Regions from separate parts of the Propioniciclava soli genome, predicted to be linked through region 1. Evidence: predicted binding sites of a transcription regulator. Region 1 holds the regulator's gene; each other region holds the start of a gene.
What was found. Region 1 encodes LexA, which represses DNA repair genes until DNA is damaged. Its sites were predicted from a motif close to TCGAACANNTGTTCGA; they were not measured.
Positions count from the first base shown of each region.

Region 2: the regulator LexA is predicted to act here: its motif matches at 994-1,009, upstream of PCC79_RS14805 (DUF222 domain-containing protein).
Region 3: the regulator LexA is predicted to act here: its motif matches at 3,031-3,046, upstream of PCC79_RS15435 (DUF222 domain-containing protein).
Region 4: the regulator LexA is predicted to act here: its motif matches at 3,189-3,204, upstream of PCC79_RS16100 (HNH endonuclease signature motif containing protein).

Region 1 is NZ_CP115965.1:1,610,709-1,616,000, reverse strand. It holds gene nrdR (transcriptional regulator NrdR) at 1-256, opposite strand, end outside; gene PCC79_RS07400 (hypothetical protein) at 450-662, opposite strand; gene lexA (transcriptional repressor LexA) at 1,155-1,967, shown strand; gene PCC79_RS07390 (ATP-dependent DNA helicase) at 2,010-4,106, opposite strand; gene PCC79_RS07385 (lactonase family protein) at 4,185-5,213, opposite strand; gene hflX (GTPase HflX) at 5,277-5,292, opposite strand, start outside.
Region 2 is NZ_CP115965.1:3,277,285-3,282,576, reverse strand. It holds gene PCC79_RS14810 (nucleotide disphospho-sugar-binding domain-containing protein) at 1-933, shown strand, start outside; gene PCC79_RS14805 (DUF222 domain-containing protein) at 1,042-2,580, shown strand; gene PCC79_RS14800 (hypothetical protein) at 2,683-2,814, shown strand; gene PCC79_RS14795 (YciI family protein) at 2,795-3,022, shown strand; gene PCC79_RS14790 (RNA polymerase sigma factor) at 3,051-4,253, shown strand; gene PCC79_RS14785 (hypothetical protein) at 4,279-4,656, opposite strand; gene PCC79_RS14780 (VOC family protein) at 4,771-5,292, shown strand, end outside.
Region 3 is NZ_CP115965.1:3,409,287-3,414,578, forward strand. It holds gene PCC79_RS15425 (DUF4921 family protein) at 1-292, opposite strand, end outside; gene PCC79_RS15430 (magnesium transporter CorA family protein) at 408-1,379, shown strand; gene PCC79_RS15435 (DUF222 domain-containing protein) at 1,503-3,020, opposite strand; gene serS (serine--tRNA ligase) at 3,505-4,779, opposite strand; gene PCC79_RS15445 (diacylglycerol kinase family protein) at 4,874-5,292, shown strand, end outside.
Region 4 is NZ_CP115965.1:3,549,726-3,555,017, reverse strand. It holds gene PCC79_RS16110 (beta-1,6-N-acetylglucosaminyltransferase) at 1-706, shown strand, start outside; gene PCC79_RS16105 (phosphotransferase family protein) at 715-1,692, shown strand; gene PCC79_RS16100 (HNH endonuclease signature motif containing protein) at 1,805-3,151, opposite strand; gene PCC79_RS16095 (mycothiol transferase) at 3,283-3,798, shown strand; gene PCC79_RS16090 (hypothetical protein) at 3,843-4,100, opposite strand; gene PCC79_RS16085 (glycerophosphodiester phosphodiesterase family protein) at 4,097-4,960, opposite strand; gene PCC79_RS16080 (ferredoxin reductase family protein) at 5,125-5,292, shown strand, end outside.

The DNA.
Region 1 (5,292 bases):
GGCCGAGGCGAGCCAGCTCGCCCTCCGACACCGGACGGCCCTTGCAGGCCTTCCGCACGCCGCTGACGACCTTCTCGCGCGAGAAGGGCTCAACCACGCCGGAGCGCTTCACGACGACGAGCTGCATCTGCTCAAGGGTGGTGAAACGCCGCTGGCACGACCGGCACTCCCGCCGCCGCCGGATTGAGGTGCCGTCCTCCGCCACGCGCGAGTCGAGGACGCGGGAATCGGTGAATCGGCAGTACGGACAGTGCACGGCTCTCCCTCCTCCCGCGACAGCCTCGCCCTGTGGACGAAGGTGTGGATCTCCCGTGGACACCCTGTGCGCCACGACCACAATCTGTGGATGAACGACACCGATGTAACTACTACATGTAGAGGTTAGGAGCAGAGGTGGGCACGATGCAAGCTCGTCGGCGCGTCGCGCCGGTGCGGCGCGCCGACGTCGGTCAACGCCCCGGCTGAGGAGCCACGAACGCCGCCGTCAGGGCCGTTTCGGCCACCGGCTCATTGCTCACGGCGAGGAAGGCCCCGACCAACGTCGTGGCCATGACCCCCACCACGACGGCAACCAGCATCACCATCACCGCCACACCCCGGGGCGTCCAGTACAGCCGGCCGGACGCCGACGGGGCAGCGGCCGGCCGCGCAACCGACGTCACCGACCGCACCTCCGCACACGCCCTCGCGCCGGACGCCGTCCAGGCGCGCCCGCGTCGATCGGCTCCCACACCCCGCACGGCGCCACGCGCCGCGGCGACCCGCCCTGCGTCAGGCCGCGCCCGGTCCGGGCCCGTCGCGTCCGAGCGTGACGCCGGCCCCCGCGTGCCAAGCTGGCGAGGGGCGCGGGCCGGCGCGGTGCGGGCGGGTTCCGCCGCCATCGGGTCACGCGGGGTGGCAGACCGGACCGCCGGGCGATCCATCAGAACTGCACTCATGGTGGCTTCCTCTCCTGGTGCACCGGTCGAACATCTGTTCGATCAGTATGAACCGAACGGGCGAGCGATTGCAAGCACCCATCGCACATCTGTTCGAGCGTGCTGCTCACCTGGGGACGAGTCCATCAGCCGCCTCCGACAGTTTTCGAACCGAGTCGCGCGACACGTCGAACAGATGTTTGAATGCCCCCCGTGCGGAGCGCTAGCGTGACCTCCATGGCGACCACCACGACACCGAACCCGAACCCGTCGCGCCGCGGGCGGCCCCGCAAGCAGATTCCCAAGCAGTCCCACCGCGGCCGGCCCAGCGACGCCGATCTCGAGAAGCTCAGCAAGATTCGCCCCCTGCCCGACGGCCCTGCCGGGGAGGACGGGCTGACGATCCGGCAGCGCATGATCCTGCACCACATCCGCGAGATGGTCGAGGCGCGGGGCTTCCCCCCCACCATCCGTGAGATGGGCGACGCGGTCGGTCTGGCCTCGCCCAGCAGCGTGACCCACCAGCTCAAGGTGCTGGAGAAGAAGGGCTTCCTGCTTCGGGATCCCAAGCGTCCGCGCGCCCTCATGGTGCGGCTGCCCGGTGAGGCCACCGGGGCCGTCGCGCACGAGGAGGAGGCGGACGAGGTCGTGCCGGACGCCGATGTCCACGTGAGCGCCTCGGTGCAGGTTCCCCTGGTGGGCCGCATCGCGGCGGGTGGGCCGATCCTCGCCGAGGAACACGTCGAGGAGGTGCTTCCCCTCCCCCGCGACCTGGTGGGTGAGGGGCGGCTGTTCCTGCTCCAGGTCAAGGGCGACTCGATGATCGACGCGGCCATCTGCGACGGCGACTACGTCGTGGTCCGCCAACAGCCGGACGCGAACAATGGCGAGATCGTCGCGGCGCTCATCGACGGCGAGGCGACGGTCAAGACCTTCAAGCGGACGCCGGGGCAGGTGTGGCTGTTGCCCCACAACGACGCCTACTCCCCCATCGACGGCAACCAGGCCACCATCCTGGGCAAGGTCACCGCGGTGCTGCGGCGCGTCTGACTCGGCGTCACCCCCCGGGCGGACGTGGTGTCGCCCGGGGGCTCAGCCCGCCGCCTCGCTGGCCAGCCGACGCAGGCCAGCGATCGCGGTCTCCCGGTCCGTGGTCTGCCAGAAGTCGGGCATCGACGCCCGCAGGAACGAGCCATAGCGGGCCGTGCGCAGACGCGGGTCGAGCACCGCCACGACGCCCCGGTCGCTGACCCGGCGGATGAGGCGTCCGCTGCCCTGGGCCAGCAACAGGGCCGCGTGGTGGGCCGCGACCGTCATGAACCCCTTGCCCCCGGCCTGCTGGGCCGCCTGCTGGCGCGCGCGCATCAGCGGCTCGTCGGGCCGCGGGAAGGGAATCTTGTCGATGATGACGAGCTGGCACGTGTCCCCCGGCACGTCGACGCCCTGCCACAGGCTGAGCGTGCCGAACAGGCTCGTGGTGGGCTCGGCGACGAAGCGGCGCACCAGCTCCGGGAGCTGCGCGTCGCCCTGGCACAAGGTGGTGAACGATGGCAGTTCGGCGCGGCAGTGGCGCGCCGCCGCCTCGGCGTTGCGTTGCGAGGCGAACAGGCCGAGCGTGCGTCCGCCGGCCGCCCACACCAGCTCGGAGATCTCGGCCAGGGCCTCGGGGCCGATTCCGTCCCGCGAGGGTGCGGGCAGGTGTGCCGCCACGTACACGATGCCCTGTCGGGTGTAGTCGAACGGCGATCCCACATCCAGGCCGCGCCATGCCTGGGCCGACGCGGGAGCGCCGCTCCCGGCTCCCCCGGCGTCCGCTGCCCCCGACTCCTGGCCGACCTCGTCGTGCCGCTTGCGCGGCGCGCCCACCGCGGTCGCCCCGTCGGCGAGCCGCTCGCTGCGCCACAGGCCCACGGTGCGGGCCACGCCCTCGAACTCACCGCCGAGCTTGAGCGTGGCCGAGGTCAGCACGGTCGGCGTCTGCGCGAACACCTTGTCGCGCATGAGCAGCGCGACGTCCAGCGGCGCGATGACGAGCCAGCGCCCCCCACGCTCCCGGTCGCTCAACCACAACACGTCCCCGTCACCGAGCACTGCCATGCGCTCGGCCACATCGAGGATCTCCTTGGCCGCCGCGCCGGCCTGCTTGTCGGTGGCGTCGTCGGACTTGGCCAACACCCCTGCGACCTCACGCGTCACCTCCCGCAGACGCGCCAGGACGCCGAACACCGGCGCCTCGGGGTCGGTGATGCGATCCGGCTCGATCGTCGTCAGCACACCGGTGAGCTCGTCGGCCAGCTCGAGGAACTGCACACCCAGGTCGTCGTCGACCGCCCCGAGGCAGCGACGCGCGACCCGCTCCACCTGGGCGGGGCCCAGCTCGGCGGACGCCGCGCCCGTGACGCGGCTGACCAGCTCGTGCGCCTCGTCGATGATCAACCGGTCGTGATCGGGCAACGCAGTGTGGCCGTGCATGGCGTCGATGGCGAGCAGGGCGTGGTTGGTCACGACCAGCTGGCTTGCCCGCGCGGTCTCCCGCGACTTCTCCACGAAGCACACGTCCCCGAACGGGCACGCGGTGGCGCCGAGGCACTCGCGCACCGGCACGGAGACCTGCGCCCAGGCTGCGGCGGTGTGCGTCGGGGCGTCGTCACGGTCGCCGGACGCCTCGGTGTCGAGCTGCTCCTTCGCCCACTCGCGCAGCGCCACGACCTCCGCGCCCACCACGGTGGCGGCGTCCGCCCGCGCACCGCTGCGCAGACTCTCCGCGACATCGGCCCCGGCGAGAAGACTCCCCTGGTCGGCTCCCGCACCGTCGATCACCCGATGGAGGCAGGCGTAGTTGGTGCGGCCCTTGAGGATCGCGTGCGACACCGATCGTCCCGTCACCGTGGCGGCCGCCGCCACCGCGGCCGGAATGTCGGTGTGGGCCAGCTGCGCCTGCAGCGCCAGCGTGGCGGTGGCGATGACGATGCGCTCGCGGGGGTGGGAGTGCAGCCGAGCGAGCGCCGGCGCCAGGTAGCCGAGCGACTTGCCGGTGCCCGTGCCGGCCTGCACGAGCAGGTGCTCCTCGCGCTCCATGGCCTGCTCGACGGCCTGCGCCATCCGCACCTGGCCGTCGCGCGGCGTCCCACCGATGCGGTCGACGGCCGCAGCCAAGATGGTGGTGGCCGTCGGCTGCGGGGTGCTCATCCGATCACCGTAACGGACGACGGCGCGCCGCCCCAGTTCGGGGCGCCGCGCCTGTGGACAGCGCGTCGGTGGAGCGGCTCAGACGAACCGCACCCAGTTGGGGCCCTCGCCGGTGGCCACCTGGTCCAGCTCGGTGAGCCGGCCGTCCAGGCTGATGCCGACCAGGCTGACCCGGCCCGACGCCTCACCCGCGACGAGCAGCTGGGCACCGTCCGGGGTGACGTTGAACCCGCGGGGCTGCGTCTGGGTCTCGGCCAGCGCGACGACCTCACCGAGGTGACCGTCGGCGTCCAGCCTCACCGCCGCCAGCGTGCTCTCGGTGCGCTCCGAGCAGACGAGGTACGCCTCCTCACGCGCCAGGTGCAGATCGGCGCCCCAGACGAGGTGGCCCTCCTTCGGGTCCGCCCCCAGCTCGCTGTCGGACAGCCCCCGGTCAGTGGCGTGGGCGCGCACCGACTCGGCCCGGGTCAGCGTGCCGGTCTCGGTGTCGCGGTCGAACCGGATGGCCTCGCCGGTGAACTCGGTCATCAGGTAGGCCGACGTCTCGTCGAAGGACAAGATGAGGTGGCGCGGCCCGGCATCGGCGTCGAGGCCGACGGTCGGCGGCTCGAGCGGCGAGAGTGCCCCGTCGCGAGAGATCGCGCACTGGGCCACGAGATCGTCCCCGAGCGCCACGAAGTAGGCGTGCTGCCCCGCGGCGTCCGTCACGACGCAGTGGACGTTGCGGTGCTGCACCGGCTTGGAACGCTCCCCGACCACCCCGTCGGTGACCGGCCACGTCGCCCCCCAGCCCCCGCCGTAGGACGCACCGAGCAGCAGTTCACCGCCCCGCGCCAGGGTGAGGTACGCCAACGCATCCGGCACCTCGGTGCGCGACAGCTCGCTCAGCGTGCCGGTGAGCCGGTCCAGCTCCAGCGTCACGATGCCCGGCGAGGGCTCCTTGACGGCGGTGTACACGCGGTTGCGGGCGGCGTCCACGGCGAAGGTGCTGCACCCGGCACCCACCTCGCTCGTGCCGACCACCCGCAGGTGGTCATCGTCCACGGCGACCACGGAGATCGTGCCCGCCTTGGCGTTGCCGACAAGGGCCAACAGTGCGTCAGTCATGGGTCCATCGTAGGCGGACGCCGCCCGCCCACGCAGGCGCCGCGGACGCCCGAGCGGACGCGTTCAGGCTGAACGTTCG
Region 2 (5,292 bases), 1.7 Mb from region 1:
TACGACGCGGTGGTCGCCGCCGGCATGCAGCCCACCTTGCCCGAGCTGCAGGACGCGCTCGACGTGCCCGTTCTGTTCTGCTCGCCGATGTTCTTCCAGAGCCCGCGTGTGATCGCCCACCTCGCCGACATCGGCGAGGGGCTGCCCGCGATGGCGCGCAGGATGATGCGCAGCCGTCGGCAACGCTCACTGTTGGGTGCGGCGTTCGGCCTCGCGATGCTGGGGCGTCCGGCGGGGGACATCATCGCGATGATGGGGCCCCGCTCGCGCACCTTGAACATCACCCCCGCCAGTCGGCTTTACCAGCCGTGCGCCGAGGAGTTCTCTGATGCCACGTGCGTGTTCATGGGGCCGACGCCGACACTCGCGTCCTCCGAGGCCGTCCTGGATTCGTTCCCGCTCGACCGCGTCCGCGCGCACGAGGGGCCGGTCGTGTACGGCACGCTCGGGACAGTCTTCAACACATGGACGCCCTTCTTCCGCATCTTGGCGGACGCCTTCGCCGGAAGCGACGTCCTGCTGGTGCTGACCACGGGGAACGAGGCGAACCGGGCCGCGGTGGGGCCGGTCGCCGACAATGTGATCCTGTCCTCATTCGTGCCACAGGCAGAGGTTCTCGAGCGGGCGGACGTCTGTTTCACCCATGGCGGCTTCGGCAGCGCCACGGACGCCATCGCCCTCGGTGCCACGCCGATCCTGACCCCCATGGGTGCCGACCAGTTCTTCAACGCCTACCGGCTCAGCGAACTCGATGCCGGCCGAGTCCTACCCAAGGGTGAATTCACGGTCGAGGCCGTCCGGGCCATCTACGAGGACGTGCGCCACGACGGCCGGCTGGCCGCCGGTACCGCTGCGCTGCGGGAGTCGTTCGCGGAAGCGGAGGGGCCGGCGGGGGTGGCTCGTCGCATCGGGGACCTCATCGCGGCGTCCTGATCTCGGATGGACCGTTGACGGGGGCGAATCGCCAGCGGTCTGGACACGCGGCCACCATGTTCGAACCTCTGTACGAAAAATGTCAGAGGGGCGTGGTTGGCTGGTTCCATGAGCGAGATGGTGGCGGGGATGGTGGGGCCCGAGCCCTGCACGGAGCGGGCCGAAGGGGACGTCTTCGATGACTTGGCCCTGGTGGTCGCGCGGCAGAAGTCGGACGCCGCCCGCCGGCTCGCGCTGATCGTCCAGGCCTGCGACGAACATGACGTGGTCGAGGATGATCTCCGCGACGACGATGCCGCCCCCGATGCGGCCTTGGGTTGGGAGGGCGCCGAGAGGTGGGTCCGCGTGGGTGCCGACGGGACGCCGTGGGTGGCCGAGTTCCTCACCGTGGAGCTGGCCGGCCTGCTCGGGTGCACCGTCCTGGGGGCTCGGGCCCGGATCGCCGAGGCGTTGAACCTGCGGCACCGTCACCCGCGGCTGTGGGAGGCCGTCCAGGCGGTGCGGGTCGAGGCGTGGCAGGCGCAGCAGGTGGTCACCGAGTGCCTGCGGGCCGGGCTGGGCGCCCAGGAGTGTCTCCAGGTGGACGACTGGTTGGTCGACGGCATCGACCTGCTCGGGTGGCCGCGGGCGCGGCGGCTGTTGAAGGGCCTCATCGTCCGGGTCGATCCGGTGCTCGCCGCGGAGCGTGTCGCGGCGCGGCGCCAGCAGCGTGGCGTCTGGGTGTCGACGATCGAGGAGGGGCAGGTGTCGGTCGAGGGCCGGCTGGACGCGGTGGACGGCCTCGCGCTCGAGGCCCAGGTGTCCCGTATCGCGACGTTGCTGGCTGGCGAGGCCAGGGCGGCGGGTGAGAACCCGGAGCCACTCCAGCACCGCCGCGCCCGCGCGCTGGCCATGCTGGCCGTCCCGCATCTGGCGGCGGCCTACCTGGAGGATCACGGGCAGCCGACCTCAGCGCTGGAGGAGGTGCTGGCGCCCGTGCCCCGGATCGACCCCGACAAGCTCCTCCCCCAGGTGAAACTCCATCTCCACCTGCACGCCGACGACGTGTCCCGGGCGGATGCCGACGGCGTCGTGCCCGCCGGGAGCGGCGTCGTGCGCATCGAGCGGCACGGCCCGGTGGACATCGACTCGCTGCACCACGTGCTGCGGGGCAGCGTCGTGAAGGTGCAACCGCTGATCGACCTGAATGCGCCGCCGGTCACGGACGCCTACGAGGTGCCCACCAGGCTCCGCGAACACGTCATCGCCCGCAACCCCTACGACCTGATGCCGTGGTCGGCGACCGAGTCGCGCCGATGCGACCTCGACCACACCGTGGCCTTCGACCACCGCGACCGCGTCGGGCGCCACCAGACCCGCGCCGACAACCTCGGCCCCCTCGCCCGCACCGCCCACCGGGCCAAGACCCACGCGGGCCACCGCTGGGAGCAGCTGAGACCCGGGGTCTTCTGGTTCACCAGCGAAGCCGGCTTCCAGTACCTCGTGACACCCCAGGGCACCACGCCGATGGGGCGGGATCCGGGCGCCGCGCGGTCCGCACCACCCGAACTGGCACAGGCAGCGGGGGAGCGTCGGCGTCCGGTGACCCCGATGCGGGAGGGGCCGGCGCGCCCGCAGCCGGGCTGGAATGACCCGCCACCCTTCTGAGTGTTCCGCCCACGTGCGCGAAATGCGCGCCGCCTGTCGATTCGGGCACCTCTCGTGCGTCATGGTGGTGAGGTCGCACCAGCGGCCCGAGAAGGAGGAGCGATGAAGTACGTGGTCTTGCTGATGGCCGACGGTGACGAGAAGCCGTGGGGGGAGCAGACGGATGCCGAACAGGCCGCATCCATGCAGAAGTTCGAGGACTTCGGTGCCGCGTGTGACCATCGTCGCCGGTGAGGCGTTGGGCGCTGCTGACACCGCAACGGTCATGCGTACCCGCGGTGGGGCCGTCACCCTGACGGACGGGCCGTTCGCCGAGGCCATCGAGGGTCTGGGTGGTTTCTACCTCGTGGACGCCCCCGACCTGGACACCCTGACCGAGGTCCTCCGCGCCCTGCCGGCCTACGACATCCAGATCCAGCCGGTGGTGGACCCCTACGAGTGAGACCCCGGCCGGCCAGCTCGGGGCGGTGGTGCGCGACGACTGGGGGCGCCTGTTGTCCCTGCTCGTCGCGCGCTTCCACCGCCTCGATCTCGCCGAGGACGCCCTTGCCGACGCCGTCGAGGCGGCGGCCAGGGCGTGGCCGCGCGACGGCGTACCCACGAACGGCGCGGGGTGGCTGTACACGGCGGCGCGGCGTCGGGCGCTCGACAGGCTCCGGGCTGAGGCTGTGCATCGGCGCGTCGAGCCGTCCCTCGCCGTCCCGGTGCCCTCCGAGGATCCGGCCGACCTCGGCGATCCAGGGCGGGTGGACGACGAACTCCTCCGGCTCGTGCTCCTGTGCGCGCACCCCGCACTCGACCCGGCCGGCGCCTCCGCGCTCACGCTTCGGCTCGTCCTGGGCGTGGGGACGGCCGACATCGCGCGCCTCTTCCTCGTCCCCCAGGCCACGATGGCCGCCCGCCTCACCCGGGCCAAACGCAAGATCGTCGCGGCCGGTCTACCGTTCACGCTTCCGGGGGCCGGCGTCCTTCCTGAGCGCCTGGACGCGGTGGCCCGCACCGCCTATTTGGCGTTCACGGCCGGATATTCACCGGGCGAGGGTCCCGACGCGCAGCGGGCCGAGCTCGCCGGTGAGGCCGTCCGTCTGGTCCGGCTGGTGCGTCGGCTCGTACCCGGCGAGGCGGTTCTCGAGGCGCTGCTCGCCCTCATGCTGCTCCAGCACTCGCGCCGGGACGCCCGCGTCGACGCTGCCGGCGCGCTGGTGGTGTTGGCCGAGCAGGATCGGGCTCGTTGGCGTCATGACGAGATCGCCGAGGGGCTCACCCTGCTGAGTTCGACCGTGCTGGCGCAACCCCTGTCCGGCCTGGCCGCGTCATACACCCTGCAGGCTGCCATCGCCCGCGAGCACGCCCTCGCCCTCGATCCCACCACCACGCGGTGGGACGTCGTCGTCCGGCTGTATGACGCGCTCCTCGAGATCGACCCTTCGCCGGCCGCCGCGCTGGCCCGCGCCGTCGCCGTCGCGGAGGACGCCGGGCCCGCGGCCGGCCTGGCGGCGCTGCGCGGCGTGCACCTCCCGAACAGCCATCGCATGGCCGTCGTGCGAGCCGAACTGCTGGCCCGGACGGGGGATGTGGTCGCGGCACGGGCGTCCTATGACGAGGCGCTCGCCGCCTGCCCGAACGACACCGAACGCGAACATCTGCGAAAACGACGCGCCCTGCTCGGGTAGACCTGCCGCGGTCTCGACCGAACCGTCACGCGTGGCGGTGGATGTGCTCCGACTGCCGGATGAGCAGGGCCTGGAAGGGGAGCCGACCCCACGCAACGAGCCGCCACTTCAACGGCCGGTTGCGCCAGTCCCACGCCATCTTCAGGTTGCCGGGGAAGACGCCGAGGTACAGCAGGGTGGCCAGGCGTCCGCCCAGGCGCCGGGTCTGCGGGGCGGCGAGCAGCCCGGCCACGGCCAGTTCGGCGACGCCGGAGCCGTAGGTCCAGGCCCGGGCCGTGCCCGGGAGGGCCTCGGGGATGAGGCCGTCGAAGGGCTTGGGCTTGACGAAGTGCAGCACACCCATGCCGGCGAGAAAGCCGGCCTTGACGAGGGCCGAAATCGTGGCCTTGCGGTGCTCGCTCATGCGCGGGCCTCGGTGATCGCGATCATGCCCCCAGCACACCACCGCGTCCCGCCCGCGGTCCAGTCGGGGTGAGCGCCCATGGCGTTTCCAGGCGACGGCTGCGAGGGTGGGGGCATGGATGTTCAGGAGTTGACCGCACGCGAGTTCCAGGCGGCGGACGGCACCGCCGACTGGCGGGTGATCGGCCGGGACGCGCAGGCCTGGTTCGCCACGCCCTCGCACGCCGCGGGGGCGGCGATGATCCGCCGCATCGCTGAGTCGGGTGCCGCGCTGGACGCCGACCTCCGCGCCCGCGGTGTCCGGGTGCGGTTGCCCCGCCCGGGTGCCCGCTTCACCGGGCACGAGCTGGAGTTGGCGCGCACCGTGTCGTCCGCGGCCGCCACCCTCGGCCTGAGCGCTGAAACCGACGGACTGCAGCTGGTGCAGATCGGCATCGACTCCCAGGACGCCTCCGCCGTGCTGCCGTTCTGGGCAGAGGTGCTGGGCCACCACCGGGAGGGCGACGCGGTGCTGCGGGATCCGGGGCGCCGGCTGGCCTCGGTCTGGTTCCAGGAGCAGGACGCGCCGCGCCCCCTCCGGAACAGGGTCCACCTCGACATGGTCACCGCGACCGAGACCGCTCGGGCGGCGCTGGAC
Region 3 (5,292 bases), 1.8 Mb from region 1:
CGTGGAGCTCCTCGGCCGGCGTCCGGTAGTGGGTCTCCCAGGTGTCGTTGCCGCGGTGGACCACGCGCGCCTTCTCCGGCGGGGTCTCCAGGTAGCGCTTCTCACAGAAGGCACAGTGCGCGCCGTCGGCGTCCGGATCCAGCGGCAGCGCCGGCCCGGACGCCCCGCCGAGCGGCCGGTTGCCGCGGCCCGGCACGGTCCACACCTCCGTGCCCGTGAACGGGTTGAGCTGTTTGACGGTGCCATCGGCCAGGGTCGTCACATACTCCGGCTCGCGCTGGTAGGGCTGCATCGGGCTCCTCACTCCGGCCACGGACGCCACGCTAGCGCGGCCACCTCCGACCCCGGGGCGGCGCGCACGCCGCGTCGCACCCCCGGCAAGCGCCGGACGGCAGGAAGATGGACGCATGGATTCGTTGGTCTCGGCCCGCGCGTGGCGCGACGGCGTGCCGGTCGAGCACGCGATCACGCGCAACGACCTCGTGACGGCCGCGCACGACCCGGACACCCTGGTGTGGGTCGACCTGCTCGCGCCCGAGGCGTCCGAGCTGGCGGAGGTGGCCGAGGAGTTGGGCCTGCCCGTGACCGCGGTGGAGGACGCCCTGGCCCCCAAGGAGCGCCCCAAGCTGATCCGGCACGAGTCGCACGTGTTCTTCACCGTCTACGCGGTGCACCGGGACGGAACCCGGCTCGGCTTCAGCCGCGTCTCGGGCTGGATGCTGCCGCATGCCCTCGTGACGATCCGGCTCGACGAACTCTTCGACGTCAGCACGGTCGAGCGGCGCTGGAAGGACAGCCCCGCCCTGCTCGCGGCCGGCGCAGGCGGGCTGGTGCACGGCCTGCTCGACACGGTGGTGGACGGCCACTTCGCCGCGATCCAGACCCTGGACGACGCCCTGGAGGCCATCGAGGACACGCTGTTCGACGACCGGCCCACGAGCACGGCGTTCGCGCGATCCGTCTACGCCCTCCGCAAGGATCTCGTCGCTCTGCGCCGCATCGTGCTGCCCATGCGGGAGGTCGTGAGCGGGCTGCTGCGGCACCCCGGCACGGACGCCCCCGTCCTGCGGCCCTGGTACGACGACCTGTACGACCACGTGCTGCGCGCCTCGGAGTGGACCGAGTCCTTGCGCGACCTGGTGACGAGCGCTTTCGAGACAAACCTGTCCCTCACCGACGCGCGCCTCAACACGATCATGAAGAAGCTGGCGGGCTGGGCCGCGATCATCGCCGTCCCCACGGCGATCACGGGTTGGTTTGGGCAGAACATCCCGTTCCCCGGCGACGGGCAGCCGCTCGGCCTGTGGTTGTCCGCCGCCCTGATCCTCGTCTGCAGCCTGGCGCTCTACGTCGCCTTCCGCCGCCGCGACTGGTTGTGATGACGCGCACGAGCGTGGCTGAGTTGCATGGCCCCACGACCGAGTGGCTCAGTGGGTGACGTGGCTCAGGGCGCGGGCATGACAGCGCCCCCCTGCGCTCACACGCAGGGGGCCGGGGCTTCCTCAGGCGGGGGGTTCGGGTTCCAGCGGCGGCGGCTCCTCGCGCAACCACCACCGGTCACCCGGCGCAGTGGGCCGCCGGGCCATCACCGTGCCGGCCGCCGAGACGGTGTACTCATAGCCGGCGCGACTGCGCCAGCAATACGTCCCCGGCGTCGGCTGGGTCACCTGCCAACCACCGTGGGTCTTCACTCGATGGCTGAAGCGGGCGAGCGGCCCGAGATTGGTGAGATTCGTCTGCCCAGCCCCGGGTGGCGCCCCGGCGTCGAACGGTTGGGTGTGGTCGGTGTCGCAGGCCCGAGCGGCGCGCGTCCCGAAGGGGAAGACGTCCACCGGATTGCGCTGGTGGAGCGCGAACCGCATTACCTCGGGCACCTCGTAGGCGTCCGAGGGAGCGAGCGCCTCCGGATCAAGGATCGGCCTCACCGTCACCTGACAACCGGACAACACCTCGCGCACCTGCGAGGCGAGCACATGGCCCCACCGCTCCACCTCGGCCACCCCACGCTCGGGGGCCGGCAGGTCGACGCGGTTGATGTGGACGACGACCGTCGCCCGGCGTGGCTGCCCTGCCGTGAGGTGATCACCCAGACGACCGAGCACTGCCAAACCGTCGTGGGCAGCGGTGGCGGGCCGCTCTGCTCCGAGCATCACTGCCGAGGGGGCCGCTGCTGCGAGCACCAGTGCCGAGGGCGCCTCTGACGTGGGCGCCTCTGAAGTGGACCCCTGTGCCGTGGGCAGCTCTTCCGCGGGCACCTCTGGTGCGAGGAGCGCGTCCTGGCCGAGGACGGCGCGCGCCAGCACGCCCAAGGCGGTCGCGCGCCGCACCTCATGGTCCTCAACGACGGGAAGCGCGGCGGCGACGACCGTGAGCGCATCATCGAGGGCGAGGCCGTCTCCCGCGCTCAGCCGCGCCGAAACGCCGCACGCGCCGTCCACGATGCCCTCCACGCGGACGTAGCGGCTGCTCTCCGCCTGTGCTGCGCGCTCAGCGGCCGCAGCCGGATCGGCCGCGAGCACCCAGCCCTCGACCTGGCGCATCACCCGGGGGAAGGGCTGCAGGCACGAAGCGATGGCGACCTGCGCGTCCACCCACAGGCAGGCATCCTGCGCGAGGCCCGCGCAGGCGTCCGTGACGAGGAACGCCTGCCACACGGGCACGAGGCCCGCGACCGTCGCCTCCCACAGCTGGGGGTGCCGATGCCGCAGGTTGAGAGCTCGGCGCACCTGCGCCCGGGCCGTATCGGTGCCGCACCGCATGAGCGCCGCGAGCTCGGCCACCACGAACTCCCCCACCTCCGGCGTCCCGTCGCCGCCGAACCGCACCAGGCGCTCGCAACCCTCCACGACCGTGGTGCCGGAAATGGCGTACGCGTCGCAGACGCGGCACAGCGCGATCAACTCGGCCACCTCGTCGGCCCGCTTCGCCGCGTGGGCATGCTCGAACGCGCTGTAGGCATCCGAGAGCACAGCCGGCACCACCGCGATGGATGCGGCGATAGAGGTGCGGGACTGGCTCATGACTCTAGATTAGCACCTGTGTTCGATTCCTGCAAGCGCATGAGCATCTCCCTGCCCGCGGCCGGGGCGAGACCGGTGATCGTCTCATTGCGAAAAGCGATCGGGGGCGTCGAATGAGCGCGGGGAGAGCGAGAGCCGCACTCACATGTTGCCCATCGCGACCCGCCGGAGCCCCTGGCCCCAGGCACGGCAACCAGCACCGGCGGCGGCTCCTCGTGGCTCAGCCCGGCTCACCTGGCGAACGTCGACCCCACGCTCGGCATCGCCACCTGGCGCACCTCAATCCCACCTGGCGCAGCGCGGCTCACCTGGAGGGCCGTGCAAGGCCCGCCACGTGAGCCCCGCTGCGCCACGTGATCAGCAACCCCGCCACGTGGGGCCAGCGGGCGCCACGTGATGGCCACGACGCCCCGATCGGCCCAAACCCCTGCCGCCAAGACCCTGCCACCAAGCCCCGGACCGCCAAACCCCTGCCGCCGAGCGCCTAACCGACCGGGGTCAGGGCGTCCCGGCCGCCGAAGTAGGGCCGCAGCGCCTCGGGCAGCCGGACGGAGCCGTCGGCCTGCTGGTGGTTCTCCAGGATCATGATGATCGTGCGCGTCATGGCGCACAGCGTGCCGTTGAGCGTGGCCAGCGGACGGGTGCCGTCGGCGTCCTTCATGCGCATGTTGAGCCGCCGGGCCTGGAACTCGGTGCAGTTCGAGGTCGACGTGATCTCCCGGTAGCGCTCCTGGGTCGGCAGCCAGCCGTAGCAGTCGTACTTGCGGGCGGCCGACGAGCCGAGGTCGCCCGACGCCACGTCGAGCACCTGGTAGGGAATCTCCAGCGACTCGATGAACTCCTTCTCGAAGCCCAGCAGCTTCGCGTGCTCGGCCTCGGCGTCCTCCGGGGCGCAGTGGACGAACATCTCGGCCTTGTCGAACCAGTGGACGCGGAAGATGCCGCGCGTGTCCTTGCCGTAGGCGCCGGCCTCACGGCGGAAGCACGACGACCAGCCGACGTAGTGCCGCGGCAGGGTCTCGGCGGGCAGGATCTCGTCGGCATGGTAGGCCGCCAGCGCCACCTCGGAGGTACCGACGAGATACAGGTCGTCGCGCTCGAGGTGGTAGACGTCCTCGGCCGCCTGGCCGAGGAAGCCGGTGCCCGCCATCGCCTCGGGCTTCACCAGCGAGGGCACGATCATCGGCGTGAATCCCCACGACGCCGCCTTGGCCATCGCGTGCTGCAGCAGCGCGAACTCGAGCTGGGCGACCTGCCCCTTGAGGTAGTAGAAGCGGGAACCCGACACCTTCGCGCCCCGCTCCATGTCGATGCCGTCGAGCAGCTCGCCGATCTCGAGGTGGTCGCGCGGAGTGAACCCCTCGGCCGCGAAGTCGCGCGGCGTGCCCCAGGTGTCGATGACGTACAGGTCGTCCTCGCCACCGGTCGGCACCCCGTCGATCACCAGGTTGCCCAGCGCCCCCATCAGCGTCTCGTAGGTCTCCTTCGCCCGCTCGGCCTCGGCCTGGGCCTCCTTGACCTCGGCCGACAGCTCCCGGGTGCGGCCGAGCAGCTCCTGCTTCTCCTCGCCCTGGGCCCGCGGGATGCGCGACGACAACGCCTTCTGCTCGGCCCGCAGCCCTTCGGAGGTGGCGATCAGCTCGCGGCGACGCTCGTCGGCGGCCAGCAGCTCGTCCACCAGCTCGACGGACTCACCGCGCGCCGCCTGGCTGCGGCGGATGCGGTCGGGGTCGGTGCGCAGAATCTTCGGGTCGATCACGGTCCCCGAGTCTATCGCCGGACGCCGGCGCCACGGCGCGTCCAGAACGGGCCCCGTCACGCGGACTGTCGGCCCCGGGTGCCACACTGGGGGCATGCGCGCGAAGATCGGCCCCGCCCACGTGTTCTTCCTTGTCACGACCGCCTTGTTCATCCTGTGGACGTGGCTGACCCTGGGCACGTCGGCGCTCGCGGGTCTGGACGCACTCTCCGATGGCCCGGGCGTCGATCCGGCCTCGCCCTGGGGTCAGGTGCTGGCCGCGATCGCGGTGGTGACCGTGCCGGTCGTCCAGTTCGTCGGGCTGGCCCTCCTGGCGTTCTGGGCCTCGCGCCGCCGGCTGAACAACCTCGCCTGGGCCGCAGGCCTGGCCATCCCGTTCACGTTCGGCGCCTACCAGGGCCTCAAGGCCCTCTTCGCGCGGCCCCGCCCGGCCGGCGTGCCCCCGCTGATCACCGCCGAGGGGTACTCCTACCCCTCGGCGCACATGGCCGCCCTCACGGTGCTGTGCGTCAT
Region 4 (5,292 bases), 1.9 Mb from region 1:
GATCGAGGCGCTGGCGACCGCCGAGGCGGAGTTCCACGCCGAGCACTACGTGCTGGTCTCGGGCACGGACTATCCCATTCGCTCCCTGGCGGCCTGGGAGCGGGAATGGGTCGACCAGGGTGCCGATGCGCTCGTCGAACAGACGCCCGACCAGCCCGACAACTGGCGCTTCCGGTGGTTTCTGCCCGAGGTGCGCTTCCCGAGCCAGCCGTCGCTGTACCGCGCGGTCCGTCACGTCGGCTGGCGCATCGGCACGCTGACCCGACCGGTCCTGCAGGTGTTGCCCCGGTTCGTCGAGGGCGACCGCCGCTGGTTTGTGGGCGTGCGGCGTCCGGGCGTGAGGCCGCCGGTACCGATCGTGAAGGCGAGCCAGTGGATGACGCTGTCGGCGCGCGCGCTGCGCCGCGTCCTGGATCGGGACGCGCGCGAGTCGCAGCTGCGCCGCTGGTTCCGCACCGTGCGGATCACCGACGAGATCTACCTCCAGTCGCTGGTGCACGACGACCCGGAACTCCGCGTCGTCCAGGGGCCCACCACGCTGAAGGAGTTCGGTGAGAATCCCTCCAGCCCGCTGTGGTTGGACGCCGACCGCCTCCGCCGCCTGACCGACGGCGCGCGGGCCCCCTTCGCCAGGAAGTTCGCCCCGGACGCCCCCGCGGAGCTTTTCGCCGCCGCCGACGCCTTGGCCGACGCAGAACGATCCTGAGAGGCACCGTGGCTGACATCGTCCGGCACTGGAACTCCCCGGCTTGGTTCGCCGAGGCCTCGACGTGGATCCTGGCCACCTGCGCCCGACTCGGGCTGCGGGTGGTGGCACCGGTGGCACACCATCGGGTGCGGTTCTGGTCGGTGCTGCTCACGGTGGAGACGGCCGAGGGCCGGGTGTGGTTCAAGGAGAACAATCCGGGGCAGCGGTTCGAGGCCGCCCTCACCATGGAGTTGGTCGGCATCGCCCCCGGTCAGATCCTGCCGCCGCTCGCGGTCGATCGGGACCACGGCTGGATCCTCACCGCCGACGCCGGCCCAGTGCTCCGCGAGCGCGGGCCGCTGACCGAACCGGTGCTGCTCGACTTGGTGCACACCTGCGCCAACGTCCAGCGCCGCGCAGCCGAGCACGGGACCCGGTTGCGTGCCGCAGGGTTGCCGGCGCGACCCAGCGGCGACGCCGTCGGATACGTGCGCAGGCAGGTCGAGTGGCTGGCGCGGTTGGATGCGACCCACCCACTGCACCTGGATGCCGCCGCGGCGTCCGAGCTGCTGGCAGGGCTGCCCCGGCTGGAGGACGCGGTCGCGCAGGTGGTGGCGCTGGGTCTGCCGGACAGCGTGGAGCACAATGATCTCCACACCGGCAACGTGTTCGTGGCTCCTGACGGGCGGCTCCTGCTGTTCGACTGGGGTGATGCCGTGTGGGCGAACCCTGTGGGTTCCCTGCTGGCACCGCACCGGATGCTCACCGTGCACGGTGATCTCGGGGTCGATCCACCCCTGGCGCGCATGGTGGACGCCTACCTCGAACACTGGAGCGATCTGGCGTCGATGGCTGAGCTGCGCGCGGCGGTCCCGGCGGCCCTGTGCGTGGCGGGCACGCAGCGTTTCGAGACCTTCCGTCGCCTCATGGACGCGATGGACCCGGAGCACCTCGTCGGCTGGCGCGACCCGATCCTGTCGTGGCTGCGGTCCACGGTCGCGTAACGGCGCGATCCTGCCAGGGCATCTCGAACCCGGCCGGCACCAACCAGCCCAGGACACGCCCGCCACCAGACCCCACCTCTCCCAGGGACCTCCGGCCCCGCACCCGGTCGACTCACGTCCGAATCGGGGTCAGGTAGCGGGTGTGTTGACGTGGACGGCCCGTCGGGTCGACGCGGAGCGGTGGAATGACCTGCGCCGGCCCGTGGGCCGGCAGGTGGATGCGCCACCGATCCGCCTGGGGGTCGTGACTGGGCTCCACCACACCGTGGTGATGCGGGCAGAGGAGAACCAGGTTCGCCAGGGCGGTGCGTCCTCCGGCCCACCACGGGGTGATGTGGTGGGCGTGACAGCTCTCGGGTGGTTGTTCGCATCCGGGGAACACGCAACCCCGGTCACGCACGGCCAGGGCAGCGCGTTGGGCGTCCGTGACGAGGCGGCGCTGGCGGCCCTGGTCGAGCACCTCGGAACGCCCGCCCATCACGATGGGGAGCACCTCGCAGTCGCAGAGCCATTGGCGCAGGGTGCCGGCGTCGATGGGCGTGTCGCTGCCGACCAGCCGACCGTGGAGCCGTGGTGGCGCATCGCGGGCTGCCTGGTTCAGCTGGTCGAGGGTCACCGTGACGATGACACGGGGTCGGTCGCCTCCGTGCCGAGGGGACAGGGTGGTGCGGGACAGCGCGTCGATGAGGGCCACGAGCCCATCGGCGCGGCGCATCGCCGGCGTCAGGAGCGCGGCGGCCGGGTCGAGGGCGTCCAGCGCGCGGCGCTGCCCCTCGGCCCAGGCGTTGACGGTCTTCACCACGAGCTCGGCCTGGGCCACCGGCAACGACCCCTTGATCAGGATCGAACCGCAGTGGTCGGGAGTGAACGTCAGGTGGCGGGCCCGGGTGGCCTGGGCGAGCTCCCGTTCCAGGCGGGCAGCCTCGTGTGCCTCGGCGACCTCCGGAGCGAGCAATTCGACCAACCGATGGGTGAGCCGACGGAGCTCGGTGGAGGTGTGCGTGGCGGCGAACCCGACCATCATGTGCTGGGCCTCCTCGACGACCGCTTCCGGCAGGTCGGCGGGCAGCTGGTCGAGCACCGCGGTGATGGCGTCGCTCTGGACGGGCATCACGTCGCCTGCGCGTGCGGCATCACGGACGATGGCGAACCGATCGAGGCGCTGCCCGTGGCCGATCAGCCGGTGGGCCTCGGCGCGCGTGTGTTGGGTCGCGTCGGTCAACCAGGTCGAGGCCGACGTGCCGTGGGCGCGCCACGCCACGTCGTCGTGGTCGATCGCCGCAGCCAGCCCCGCCTGCCACGCGTGCAGCCGTCCGGTGACCCGCACCGCCTCGGCGAGCAGCGCCAACCGGTCGGCGTCGGAAGGCAGGCGGAGTCGGTCGTCGGTCAACGCATCGAGGGCGCGACCGATCAACGCCACCAGGGCGGCGTCATCGAGGTGCTCCAAGCCTTCCGTCATGACCACCACGCTACGATCCGCCTCTGACATTTTTTGCTCGGACAGCCCTTCGGGAAGCACTGTCGGGTAACGAATAGATCACAGATACTATTGCAGACCCCCGCGGGGAGGTGTGAGCCTATCCTCGGGTGATGGACACCACACTCGCCCGTACGCTGCTCCTCGACGTGTTCGACCGGTTCGCCGAGGGCATCTCCGAGTCCGTCACCGATCTCGACGAGGACGCCCTGCGCTGGCGTCCGGCGCCCGATGCCAACCCGATCGGCTGGATCGCCTGGCACGTGCTCCGCGTGCAGGACGACCACCTGGCCGAGCTGGGCGGCGTTCAGCAGGCCTGGTTCGCGCAGGGCTGGCAGGAGCGGTTCGCCCTGCCCTACGACGAGGACGCCCACGGCTACGGCCAGTCCGCGGACGAGGTGTCCGCGTGGCGCGGCACGGCCGATCACCTGGCGGGCTACGCCGCCGACGTGCACGCGCTGACCCGGCGCGTCCTGGTGAAGCTGAGCGACTACGAGCGGGTCGTCGATGAGAGCTACGACCCGCCGGTGACGGCAGCGTCGCGCCTCGTGAGCGTCGTCAACGAGGTCAACCAGCACCTGGGCCAGATCGCCTACCTCCGCGGGATGCTGCCGAACGGCCCGGCGTGACGGCGGGCGGGGGCGGCGCTGCGCCACGATTCCGACTCCGCAACTCACCCCAGGAGGATGAAGGCGGCAACCACGAGCACCAGGCCGCAGAGCAGGCAGAGCCCGGCGACCACCGTCACGACGGCGACGATGCCGGTGGCGGCGCGGTTCCGGCGTGCCAATCCTCGATGAACTGAGGGTGGGACGCCGGCCGCCAGCGGGCCGGCCGGTGGGCCGTCCGAGGCGGGGTTGCCCGAGGCAGGGTTGCCCGACGCCTCGTTGTGGCCGCGCGGCTTCAGCCCTGCGCGGTCGTCTGCGCTCACCGACGCCGATCCTCGCGGAGCTCGCGCAGGAGCCAGGGCAGTTCGGTCTGCACCGCGTCGACGCCGAGGTCGAGCAGGTGGGACCACGCGGCCGTGGGGCTCTCCATCACCGCCTTCTCGTCGTCGAAGCCGCCGAACAACGGGATGCCGGTGGTGAGGGTCTCGGAGTTGATCCAGATGAGGAGGTCGTTGCGGTGAATCGAGTCGAGGACGTCCGGGTCGAACCACGGGTGGTCGGCGTCGTGGGTGATGAGCTCCACCCCGACCAGGTTGACCGCCTCGTCGCCCAGGGGCAGCGCGGCGAGCTCCTCGGGGGTCGAGCAGATCGCCAGCACGGGGTACGCCGTGCGGTGCTGGCGCAGGGCACCGAGCGCGGCGGTCTCCCAACTCGGCACCTTGAGCAGCAACTGGTCGGCCATCTTCAGCCCGTCGAGCACGCGCAACAAGGTGGGCCAGCGCCACCACGACCGGTCGAGGGCGAACATCACCGGCTTGCCCCGGAACTCGCCGAGCAACGAGGCCAGGCGCTCGACCTGGGCTCGGTGCCCGGGGCGGTTCTTCCAGCGGTAGCTCAGCTGCGCGATCTCGGCCGCGGTCAGCGACTGGATGTTGCGCTCCTCGCCCAGCAGTTCATCCTCGAACCCGTCGTGGAAGGCGTAGAAGATGTGGTCGGCCGACGCCGACACGTCGATCTTCACCAGGTCTGCCCCGGACTGCAGCGCGCACCGCACGGCCGCCGTCGTGTTGGACGGGAACGGCCCCACCGCCACGCCGGCGTGCGACACCACGAGCGGTCGCGACGACGCAGCGAGGCTGTTCAACAGCCCGTTCAGCTGCGTGTGTACGGCATCTCCGAACACGTGACCTCCTTGTCAGCGCGGCTTGGTCGGGTGGGGGAGCCCTGCCGGACCAGCATAGTCGGCGCCCTTCCGGCTCCCGGGAGCAGGGCGGTGCCCTACGTTTCAGGGGCACCCGTCAGGCAGCGCACAGGTCGGTCACAGCCACCGGGTCGACCCTCGGGAGCATGACTTCGACCCTGCCACCCGGCACCGTAGCCGGGCCGGCCGGCGCGTCCGCCCCTGCGCCGATGCCCGCATTCCCGGCGGCCGCGCTCCCGGCACCCGCGCAGCCGACAACCGCGCCCTCGAGGGTCCGGGAGCAGCTCGCTGCCCGCTACGCCGCCCAGCATCGC